Regions from separate parts of the Bradyrhizobium sp. WSM4872 genome, predicted to be linked through region 1. Evidence: riboswitches for the same ligand, from Rfam matches in the RefSeq annotation. Region 1 holds a riboswitch; the other holds the start of a gene.
The links. A riboswitch is a leader RNA that binds a small molecule or an ion and turns the genes downstream of it on or off. The one in region 1 is predicted to bind cobalamin.
Positions count from the first base shown of each region.

Region 2: another riboswitch for cobalamin. It lies ahead of metE (5-methyltetrahydropteroyltriglutamate--homocysteine S-methyltransferase); the one in region 1 lies ahead of AC0L3C_RS09200 (energy-coupling factor ABC transporter permease).

Region 1 covers NZ_JBVVPT010000005.1:34,088-38,736, reverse strand. The annotation lists gene cobF (precorrin-6A synthase (deacetylating)) at 1-501, opposite strand, end outside; gene AC0L3C_RS09200 (energy-coupling factor ABC transporter permease) at 547-1,224, opposite strand; cobalamin riboswitch at 1,262-1,481, opposite strand; gene cobA (uroporphyrinogen-III C-methyltransferase) at 1,527-2,258, opposite strand; gene AC0L3C_RS09190 (cobyrinate a,c-diamide synthase) at 2,255-3,565, opposite strand; gene cobM (precorrin-4 C(11)-methyltransferase) at 3,565-4,347, opposite strand; gene AC0L3C_RS09180 (cobalamin biosynthesis protein) at 4,344-4,649, opposite strand, start outside.
Region 2 covers NZ_JBVVPT010000014.1:84,227-88,875, reverse strand. The annotation lists gene metE (5-methyltetrahydropteroyltriglutamate--homocysteine S-methyltransferase) at 1-1,349, opposite strand, end outside; cobalamin riboswitch at 1,449-1,648, opposite strand; gene AC0L3C_RS20020 (4Fe-4S binding protein) at 2,430-2,633, opposite strand; gene AC0L3C_RS20015 (EAL domain-containing response regulator) at 3,211-4,425, opposite strand.

The DNA.
Region 1 (4,649 bases):
GCGGCGTCCCGTCGTGACCAGAAACGGCTCGCCGATGTCGTTGAGCGGCAGCGCATGCGCCGCGCACAGCGCCTGGATCGAGGTGATGCCGGGCACGACCTCGATCTCGGGCAACGGATTGAGCCGCCGCGCAATGCGCAGCGAGGAGTCGTAAAGCGAGGGATCGCCCCAGATCAGCAGCGCGACCTTGCCCTCGCCTTCGAGATGATCTGCGATCGTCTGCGACCAGGCAGCGGCGACGGCATCGTGCCAATCGTCCACGCCCTTGCGATAGTCCGCTTCAGCGGCGTCGCGGACGGGCAGATCGAACTCGGCAATATGGGTCGTGTCGCTGGTGAGCACATCCGCGCAGATCGCCTGCCTGAGATCGGCGAGGTCGGATTTGGCAGTCCCCTTGCGCGGGATCAGGACGAGATCGGCCGCGTTGATGGCGGTAATCGCGGCACGCGTGAGCTGCTCGGGATCGCCGCAACCGATGCCTATCAGGGAGAGCGTGAGCATCGTAGCTGCGAAGGGCGGCCATAACGGCCGCCCATTCGCGTGTCTCTAGGCCGCGTTGTGCAAACGCGGAGTGACGAGGCCGGCTGCGGTGACGCCGCGCAGCGACTTCGCCAGCGCCAGCACGCCAAGATCGGCGAGCGGCTCGATCACGATGACGAGCGCATAGGACGCCGCGAAGGTGGCGATGTTGGCGAGGTTAGTCGCGCCGAAGCCCGATCCATAAATCGCCCAGAACGCCACCCAGGCGATGACACCCGCCTGATAGGTCGTCGAAAGCGCCAGCGCCTGGCGGTACTTCAGATCGACATAGGCCGTGTTGCGCGAAATAATTCCCGTGGCGATCGCCTGGATCCCGAACAGCGGCACCAGCAGCGTGGTGACGTTCATGCCATATTGCGGCAAGTCGGGCGGCTCGAAGAAGATGCCCTGGAACAGCAGGCCGAACGCGAGGCCGAAGGCCGCAGGCGCAGCTCCAAACAGCAGGAACAAGGTCGAGCCGAGGATGAAGTGCACTTCGGAGACGCCGACCGGGAAGTGCGGCAGGATCTCAAAGAAGATAAACACGAGTCCCGTGGCGGCGAGCGTGCGCGCCGCGAACGAAATGATGCCCTGCTCGCGCACGGTCTCGACCGCGAGCTTCAAGGCAACACCGCCCACGGCGATGCCGGTTGCGTAACTCAGCACGAGCTTGGCGTCCGAGACTAGTCCGGGTTCGATATGCATGGCTCAGATCCTTCTTGCCGTCACACCCGACGGCCTTGGCCTCAAAACGTGCACGGCCGGTCTCCTGGCTCGCGGTTCACTGGGAGTCTCCGGCCTTCCCGCGCCTTGCGGCCCAGTGGCTGATCGAAGTCCCTCACCGCTTACAGTCGCGGGGGCGGCTGGGGTTTTGGGCGCCGCAACTGGGTCCGCCCATCCCCATTCCCGATTATGCTCCGGCGCTTTGCGCCGCGTCGAGCACCATGCGTCTCCTGTGTGCCCCTTTCGCCAGCCGGGCGTCAAGGGGCGAAGGGCTGCCGAGAGCGTCATGACGGATAATCCCCGGCCAGCGCGCCGAACAGGATGACGGCCGCCGTGGAGGCCGCCCCGCCCCGCGCAAGCTGCTCGGCAAGTTCAGAAATGGTGGTGCGGACCAGCCGCTCATCGGGACGGCCGAGCGATTCGGCAAACAACGCCGGCGTGGTTGGGGCGAGGCCATGCTCGATCAATTTCGCGACAAGCGCCGGAAACGTCCGGCGGCCCATATAGACTACGGTCGTCGCCTCCGGATCGGCCAGCGCCGCCCAATTGAGGTCTGGCGGCAGCTCGCCGGTGACGTCCGCGCCGGTAATGAACTGCACCCGGCGCGAGGTATGGCGCCGGGTCAGGGGAATCCCCGCCTGAGCCGCAGCGACGCAGGCCGTGGTGACACCGGGAATGATCTCGTAGCGGATGCCCGCTTCCCGCAGCGTCTCGAGCTCCTCCTCGAGTCGGCCGAAGATGCCGGCATCGCCCGACTTCAATCGCACCACGCGCGCGCCTGTCACGGCATAGTCGACCAGCAGCCGGTTGACATGGTGCTGCTTGGTCGAGGGGCGTCCCGCCCGCTTTCCCACCGCGACGAGATTGGCACCGGGCCGGGCCAGATCGAGGATCGCGCCTGAAGCAAGATCGTCATAGAGCACGACGTCGGCCTCGCGCAGGCGCGCGGCACCCTTGAGCGTGAGGAGCTCGGGATCGCCGGGGCCGGCGGAGACGAAGGAAACAAAACCGCTCACCGATCCTCCGCGATCAGATGGAAGAACGTGCCGGTGGCTTGTCCCCGCCGCGAGCCGGTCTCGGCGATGACCGCGCCTGTCGCGTCGTGCACGACCGCCAGCGGCGTGTCGGGTTGCGCCAGGATCGTCGAATAGTGGAATTCGTGGCCACGCAGGCGTGCGCCGGCCTGATGACCCGGCATCGGCGTGGCAAGCTCGGCCAGACGATAGCCCAGATGCATGCGGCGTTTGGCAAAGCTCGTCTCCAGGCCGAGCAGCCCGGTCATCTCGTGGCTGATGCCCTCGGCGTCGGTCAAAGCGGTGCCCAGCACCATATAGCCTCCGCACTCACCGTGCACCGGGCGCGTTTCGGCGAAGGCGCGCAATCCGCTGCGGAAGCGCGCATTGGCCGCGATCTTGCCGGCGTGCAGCTCGGGATAGCCGCCAGGCAGCCAGCACACATCCGCGCCCGCATCGGGGCCTTCGTCAGCCAGCGGCGAGAATGTCGAGATCTCTGCGCCCGCCGCGCGCCACGCTTCCAGCATATGCGGATAGACGAAGGAGAATGCAGCGTCACGGGCGAGCGCAATGCGCTGGCCGGGCGGCGTCACGTTGACGCCGCTTGCGGCAGGTTGCGGCGACCAGGTGGCAGCCGAACGCAGCACTGCGTCGAGATCGACATGCTCGGCGACGAAGCGCGCGGCCTCGTCGATCAGCTTGCCGATTTCCGCCTGCTCCTCAGCCTGGACCAGCCCGAGATGCCGCTTCGGCAGACTGATCTCGGCATGGCGCGGCAGCGCGCCAAACACGGTGATGCCGGCGTCCAGCAGCGCACGTCGCACGAGGGCTTCGTGGCGCGGGCTGGCAACGCGATTGAGCACGACGCCTGCAAGGCGCACACCGGGACGGTAGTCACGAAGGCCAGCGGCGATCGCCGCCGCCGTTTGCGCCTGTCCCGAGGGATCGATCACCAGCAGCACCGGCCACTCCAGCATCTCCGCGATGTCGGCGGTCGCCCCGGTGCCGCAGACGCCACGCGGGGCGACGCCGTCGAACAGGCCCATCGAGCCTTCGGTCAGCACGACATCTGCGTCAATGCCGCGACTGACGAGATGCGAGATCGTCCCGCGATCCATCGCCCAGCTGTCGACGTTGACCGAGGCGCGTCCGGTCGCGGCTGCATGAAACGCGGGATCGATGTAATCGGGGCCGCTCTTGAAGCACTGCACCCGCAATCCGCTGTTGCGCCAGGCGCGGGCAAGGGCCAGCGTCAGCGTGGTTTTGCCGACACCGGAGGCCGGCGCGGAGATGACGAGCCCTGCCGCCATCACGACACCTCCGGAAAGCGCGGCTCGGCGCCGACCGGCCGATAGCGGCGGTCATAGTCGGCAGCATAGAGACGGCTCTCGGGAAAATCCGCCGAGCCCAGTCTCCTGCCGACCAGGATGAGCGCGGTGCGCTCCATCTCGCCGCCGACAACCGCGTCGAGTGTTGCGAGCGTGGCGCGGACGATGCGCTGGTCGGGCCAGCTCGCGCGCCAGACGATCGCGACCGGGCAGTCCCTGCCGTAATGCGGCGTCAGCTCGGCGACGACCTTGTCGAGCAGATGGATCGACAAATGAATCGCGAGCACCGCGCCGGTGGCGGCGAAGGCGGCGAGCTTCTCGCCTTCGGGCATCGCGCTGGCGCGGCCCGGCGTGCGCGTCAGCACCACCGTCTGGGCAAGGCCGGGCAGCGTCAGCTCGGCCTCCAGCGCAGCCGCGGCGGCCGAGAAAGAGGGAACGCCAGGCGTGACCGTGTAGGGAATGCCGAGCGCGCGCAGGCGGCGGAGCTGTTCGCCCATCGCCGACCAGATCGAGAGATCGCCGGAATGCAGCCGCGCGACGTCCTTGCCGCCGGCATGTGCGGCGGCGATCTCCGCGACGATCTCGTCGAGCGAGAGTGGCGCGGTGTTGACGATCCGCGCACCGGGCGGGCAATGCGCCAGCACGCCTTCGGGCACCAGCGAGCCGGCATAGAGACAGACCGGACAGGCGGCGATGAGGTCGCGGCCGCGCAATGTCAGCAAGTCAGGGGCACCCGGCCCGGCGCCGATGAAATGCACCGTCATGCGCCGTCTCCTTCCGCGATTGCCGCGGTCGCGGTGCGGTCCTGAGAGACCACCCGCGTCGCGATCAATCGCGCACGAGGTCCGACTGCCGCGAGAGCCGCCGCTTCGGCGACTGATCCCGTCCCGAACTTTTCCGCGATGAGCTTTGACTGCGTCGGCGTCTCGATGCTGGCCAGCATTTCGGCGGCAATCCCCTTGATCGGCACGCCGCATTCGCGCGCAAGCTGCTTCAGTGCCTCCGCGTCGGCCTTGTCGCTCACCGTCGCGATAGCGGCGAGGCCTTCGGAACCGCCGGCCGCCAG
Region 2 (4,649 bases), on a different contig from region 1:
GATCCGATGGTTGTGGTTGGAAACATCGGCAATGCGAAGGCGACGCGTTGGACGTCGGCGCGCTGGGTGAACGCACTGCGACGGCGACGCATGCTATCGTCGATCGCGGCCATTCGTCCGGCGACGTTCGCACTGTGGATCTTCGGCGATGTTTCGCGGGTGACGGATGCATCCTCTGAGAGCGTGAGTTCATCGGCCACGTCGGCAGCATAGCCAGCCAGCGCTTTGCCCAATATCGAAAGTTCCTTGATCTTCTGCACTGAGAACGCCAACCACGTCTTCAGATTGGGATCGAGATCGATCTCTAGTTCAATGTCGGTCGGAACATGTAGCAGCGAGCAGGAGGGGGCAATCTGAACACGGTCCCTGCCCAGTTTTTTGACCATAGGAGCAAGTTGGTCGAGTAGCGCCGGCAGATTAGAGCGCCACACGTTGCGACCATCAACGACACCGAGCGAGACCACGAGATCTCTACCTGCTCTGGCGACAATCGCGTCCAACTGGTCAGGTGCACGAACCAGGTCGACATGAACCCCGGCAACGGGCAAGGCCAATACTGTTTCAAGATTGTCGCCGACACCCCCGAAGTATGTGGCCAGCATGATTTTAAGGGTCGGCACGGCCTTAGCGAAATGAGCATAGGCCCGGCGGACAGCGGCCCGAGATGCTTCGTCGACGTCCATCACTAGGCATGGCTCGTCGAGCTGAACCCATTCAGCGCCGCGCGAGGCTAGTTCGCGGAGAACATCGACATAGACGGGGAGGAGTCGATCAAGCAGCGACAGCGGATTGAAGGCGGGATTTACGCTTTTGCCGAGCTTCAGGAAAGTGACTGGGCCCACTAGGACGGGCCGCGTCTGATAGCCGAGGCTTCTTGCCTCCTCATATTCCTCGATCGGCTTCCGAGAGGCATACTTAAAGATCTGATCCTGGTGAAATTCCGGCACCATGTAGTGGTAGTTCGTATCGAACCACTTCGTCATCTCCTGTGCGGCTACGCCGGGCCCATGCTGAGCGTGACCACCGTCTTGAGCGCCACGCGCCATGGTGAAGTAGGTTTTGAGCGACACAGGACCTTCGTTCCAGCCGTAAACGTCGGGAATGGCGCCGACCATTAGGCTGGTATCGAGCACATGGTCGTAGAGCGAGAAGTCATTCGAAGGAATGACGGTCGCACCGCGGGATTTCTGCCGTGCCCAATTAGCGGCACGAAGTCCACTCCCCGCCTCGAGGAGCTCGGCTTCGCTGGATTTTCCCGCCCAGTAGCTCTCGAGCGCGAATTTGAGTTCGCGTCGTGGGCCGATGCGTGACGTCCCCAGTGTGGCAACGGGAAGCGAAAGGATTGACATAGCTTAGACCCCATGTTGGGGCAAAGGCCATGGCGGACGCAGACAGCGAACATCGCGTGAGCGACAACTGCTTGGCGCACACCGGGACGCCCCGCCCGTGGACGATATCTTGTCGAGGCAGGTCTCCTGGCTCACGGGTCGTCGCTGCTGTCCGGCCTTCCCGAAGCCGCATGGCTTCAGTGACTTCGTTGGACAGCGGCTCGCCGCTTACAGTTGCGGGGGCAGCGCCGGCATTGCACCGGCTTCCCTCTTAGCTCCAGATCAAACGAAATCCGGAGACCGCGACGGCTTGAATTATGCGCACGAGGATCGATGCGTCAACCTACCGATTCTCGCTGCGATATTGCCCAAGCGATTACGAGCGCACTAGGCGGGCACGACGGTCTTGCTCGCGGCCTGGTGAACACGCCCGGATCTGTCGAGGCTCCGCTGTGAATGCATTCGCTCCTTGCTCGCGTAAGGGTTGAGCTCCACGACCGGAACGAACCCGGGCCGCTTTCGGTATCTGTGTGATCGCGAGGAGGCGACCTTTTCCGTCAGCAGCTTTTCGAACCAGCGCGTCAGGAAGGTGCGATCATCTCGGCCGGCATCCGTTTGGTCACAGCCCACGAGGCTCCCTAGACATTTCGAAAGCCGGATTGCTCCAGGACCGCACGGATGATCAGGTCGGCTCCTTGGTGTTCGGCGGCCCGACCAGGCACGAGGTCGTCCGCCTCCGTGAGGTTGGCCAAGATGATCTTCTCGGTGCAATAGGTGTTCACGTGCTGAGCGACTTTTGCGCCGGCTTCGATGCGTCCGTGGCCGCTCGACGCCGGTCTGCCTCGCCTCGACTCGCGGCCAGCGATGATAGGCCTTAACGCGGCCACTGAGCATCGAGGGCCTTGTCCTTGTTCGTGACAATTTCGACGGTGTCCTCCGACAGAGCCCTTTGAGGGGTTCCTCGGAGTCGCTCAGCGTCTTAAGCTCATAACGATGTTAATCGACCTCGATGCGCCCCATGCGGTCGTGGTCTCCTCAAGGTCCCACATCTACAACTTCGTTCGCGAAATCGAGCGATGAGGCCTTTTGGTCGCGGGCTGCCTATCCTGTCTTGGACGGGACACAGGTGTCAGGGACCGGACAGACCACCGCGCATTGCGGCGTGTCGCAATGGCCCTCGCACTCCGTACATTTTTTGGCATCGATAACGTAAATGTCGCGCTTCAGACTGATCGCCGCGTTGGGACACTCGAACTCACATGCGCCACAAACGGTGCATTGCGAAGCGACGATCTTGTAAGCCATGCCTTCCGACTCCTTAGGCGAGCGATGCCATGGGCGATCCCTTTCAAATGCCGTGCCAAACGCAGACGCGCTCAATGTTGGGCAATTTGCCCAATTCGGCTGTCCCGGGTCTGAGACCATGTTGCATCTGCGACAGCAACAGCTCGCTTCAATTTCAGGCTACGAGCCCTCGGGCCCTCTTGCGAGAGTCAGTCGCGACTTGACGCTGGAAGCGTCCGTCGGTTTGTTTGGCACGTCAGCGCGGGGGCAAGCGAGGCTGACGCTTCCTCAACCGGCGGCGACAAAAAACCGCCAACGGACGCAGGTCTACGTTGGATCTCGGCAAACCTCCGGTCACACACCCCGACTGGAGGTTTGTGCAAGCCTCGCTCATGGCTGCAACGCTAGCTGCGCGGAGGACTCGCTGGAGGCTTGCCAAAACGGGCTTGTGGTATAACAAGCTTCGGAGGGAAATGAAGTGGCGGCGGGACGACCGACACTGGCCCTGCAGACCGAATTGCACTCAGCCTCATGCCTGGTGCCGAGTAGGCATGGCGGTGCTCATGAGCGTCGCTTGGCCGCACTCAGCCACTCGCAACTATTTTAGACGAGCTGGAGCAGGGTTGAAAGATGACTGTGCAAATTGCTTCAGTGGCATGGCTTTTCCGAACAGATGGCCCTGCGCAAGGTCGAAGCCGAGTTCGGCCACAGCGATTAGGTCAGCCTGGCTCTCCACACCTTCGGCGACGGTGCGCACATTGTACTCTTTGGCTAGATCGACGATATGGCGGCACACCGTTCGCTTGAGGGGCCCATTCGCGCAGCCGCCGACGAACTGACGATCCACTTTCAATTTCATGAACGGGAATTTTGTCATCCCCATCAGCTGCGGCCAATTGGCACCGACATTGTCGATTGCAAGGCCAATGTTGTGAAAGCGAACCTCACGCGCAACCTCGACCAGGAGATCTAGGTTCTGGATCGCTTCCACGCTCTCGATTTCAATCGTCAAACCGCCGAAAGCGGCGTGCGACGGCATGCGCCGACAGAGATCGCGTACCGCCTGCGGGTCAATCAGGAATGCTGCCGGGAGATTGATGGAGAGATCGATCGAAGTTTGCTGCTCCAGAAGATACTGCCAATCCTTGATCGCGCGGTCGATCACGAACTGCGACAAGTTCCTAAAATGCGGATCGTGAGGTTCCGGGATGAAATAGGCCGGTGGAACAACGCCCCAGGTCGGGTGCCGCATTCGCACATGCGCCTCGGCGCCGCGGCGGCTGAGGGTACACGCGTCAAACTTCGGCTCATACCAGAGCTCAAGCCAGCCAGCGTGTAAGGCTTCTCCGACATGGACCGCGGGACGGGGCGCCGGCTCTCTTGGCAAGAGCATGCCGATCCGATCGCGCAACGTCTCGGCTGCAAACGGCCCCCTGAGCGGCGGCAGCATAGCAAGTCCATATTCACTGCCGACCTGCTGCACTGCCGCCATGATGATCGACTCGCGCGCTCCGAACGCCAGCACTCGGCCTGCAAATTCTTCGCGTACCAGTATCTCGAGCAATCGTCCAGGCTCGATGCGGTCCGAGCCAATGCCGAGCAGGATCAGATCAGGGAACTCCGTGCGGAGTACATGCGGCAACTCGTCAGCAGTCCTGCATTCGCTGATAACAAATCCCATATCCTCCAGCACATCCCGTAGAAAGGCGCGCAGATGCCGCTTGCCGACGGCCAGGCATGCCCGCGGCCGCACCTTACGTTGCCCGAAGATTACAGGTTTCCCTCCGACCAGTTCGGCCTGCCCATGTTCCATCGCAACCACTCCCGTTCCGTGACGGTGCCTTAAACGAGGAGCGAAGGTCCAAACAAGCTGTGCTTCCCGATATCTTTCGATTGTTCGAGATAAGCTTAAGATAGTGCATTAGTGTGCAAAATCTTTCGCGATCTTGCTCAGACGATTTTATCGGGCGCACGCGTATGATACCTGTCGCGCTTCGCGCAACTTTGTACGATGTCGTACGCGAGGTGGGAATCTCT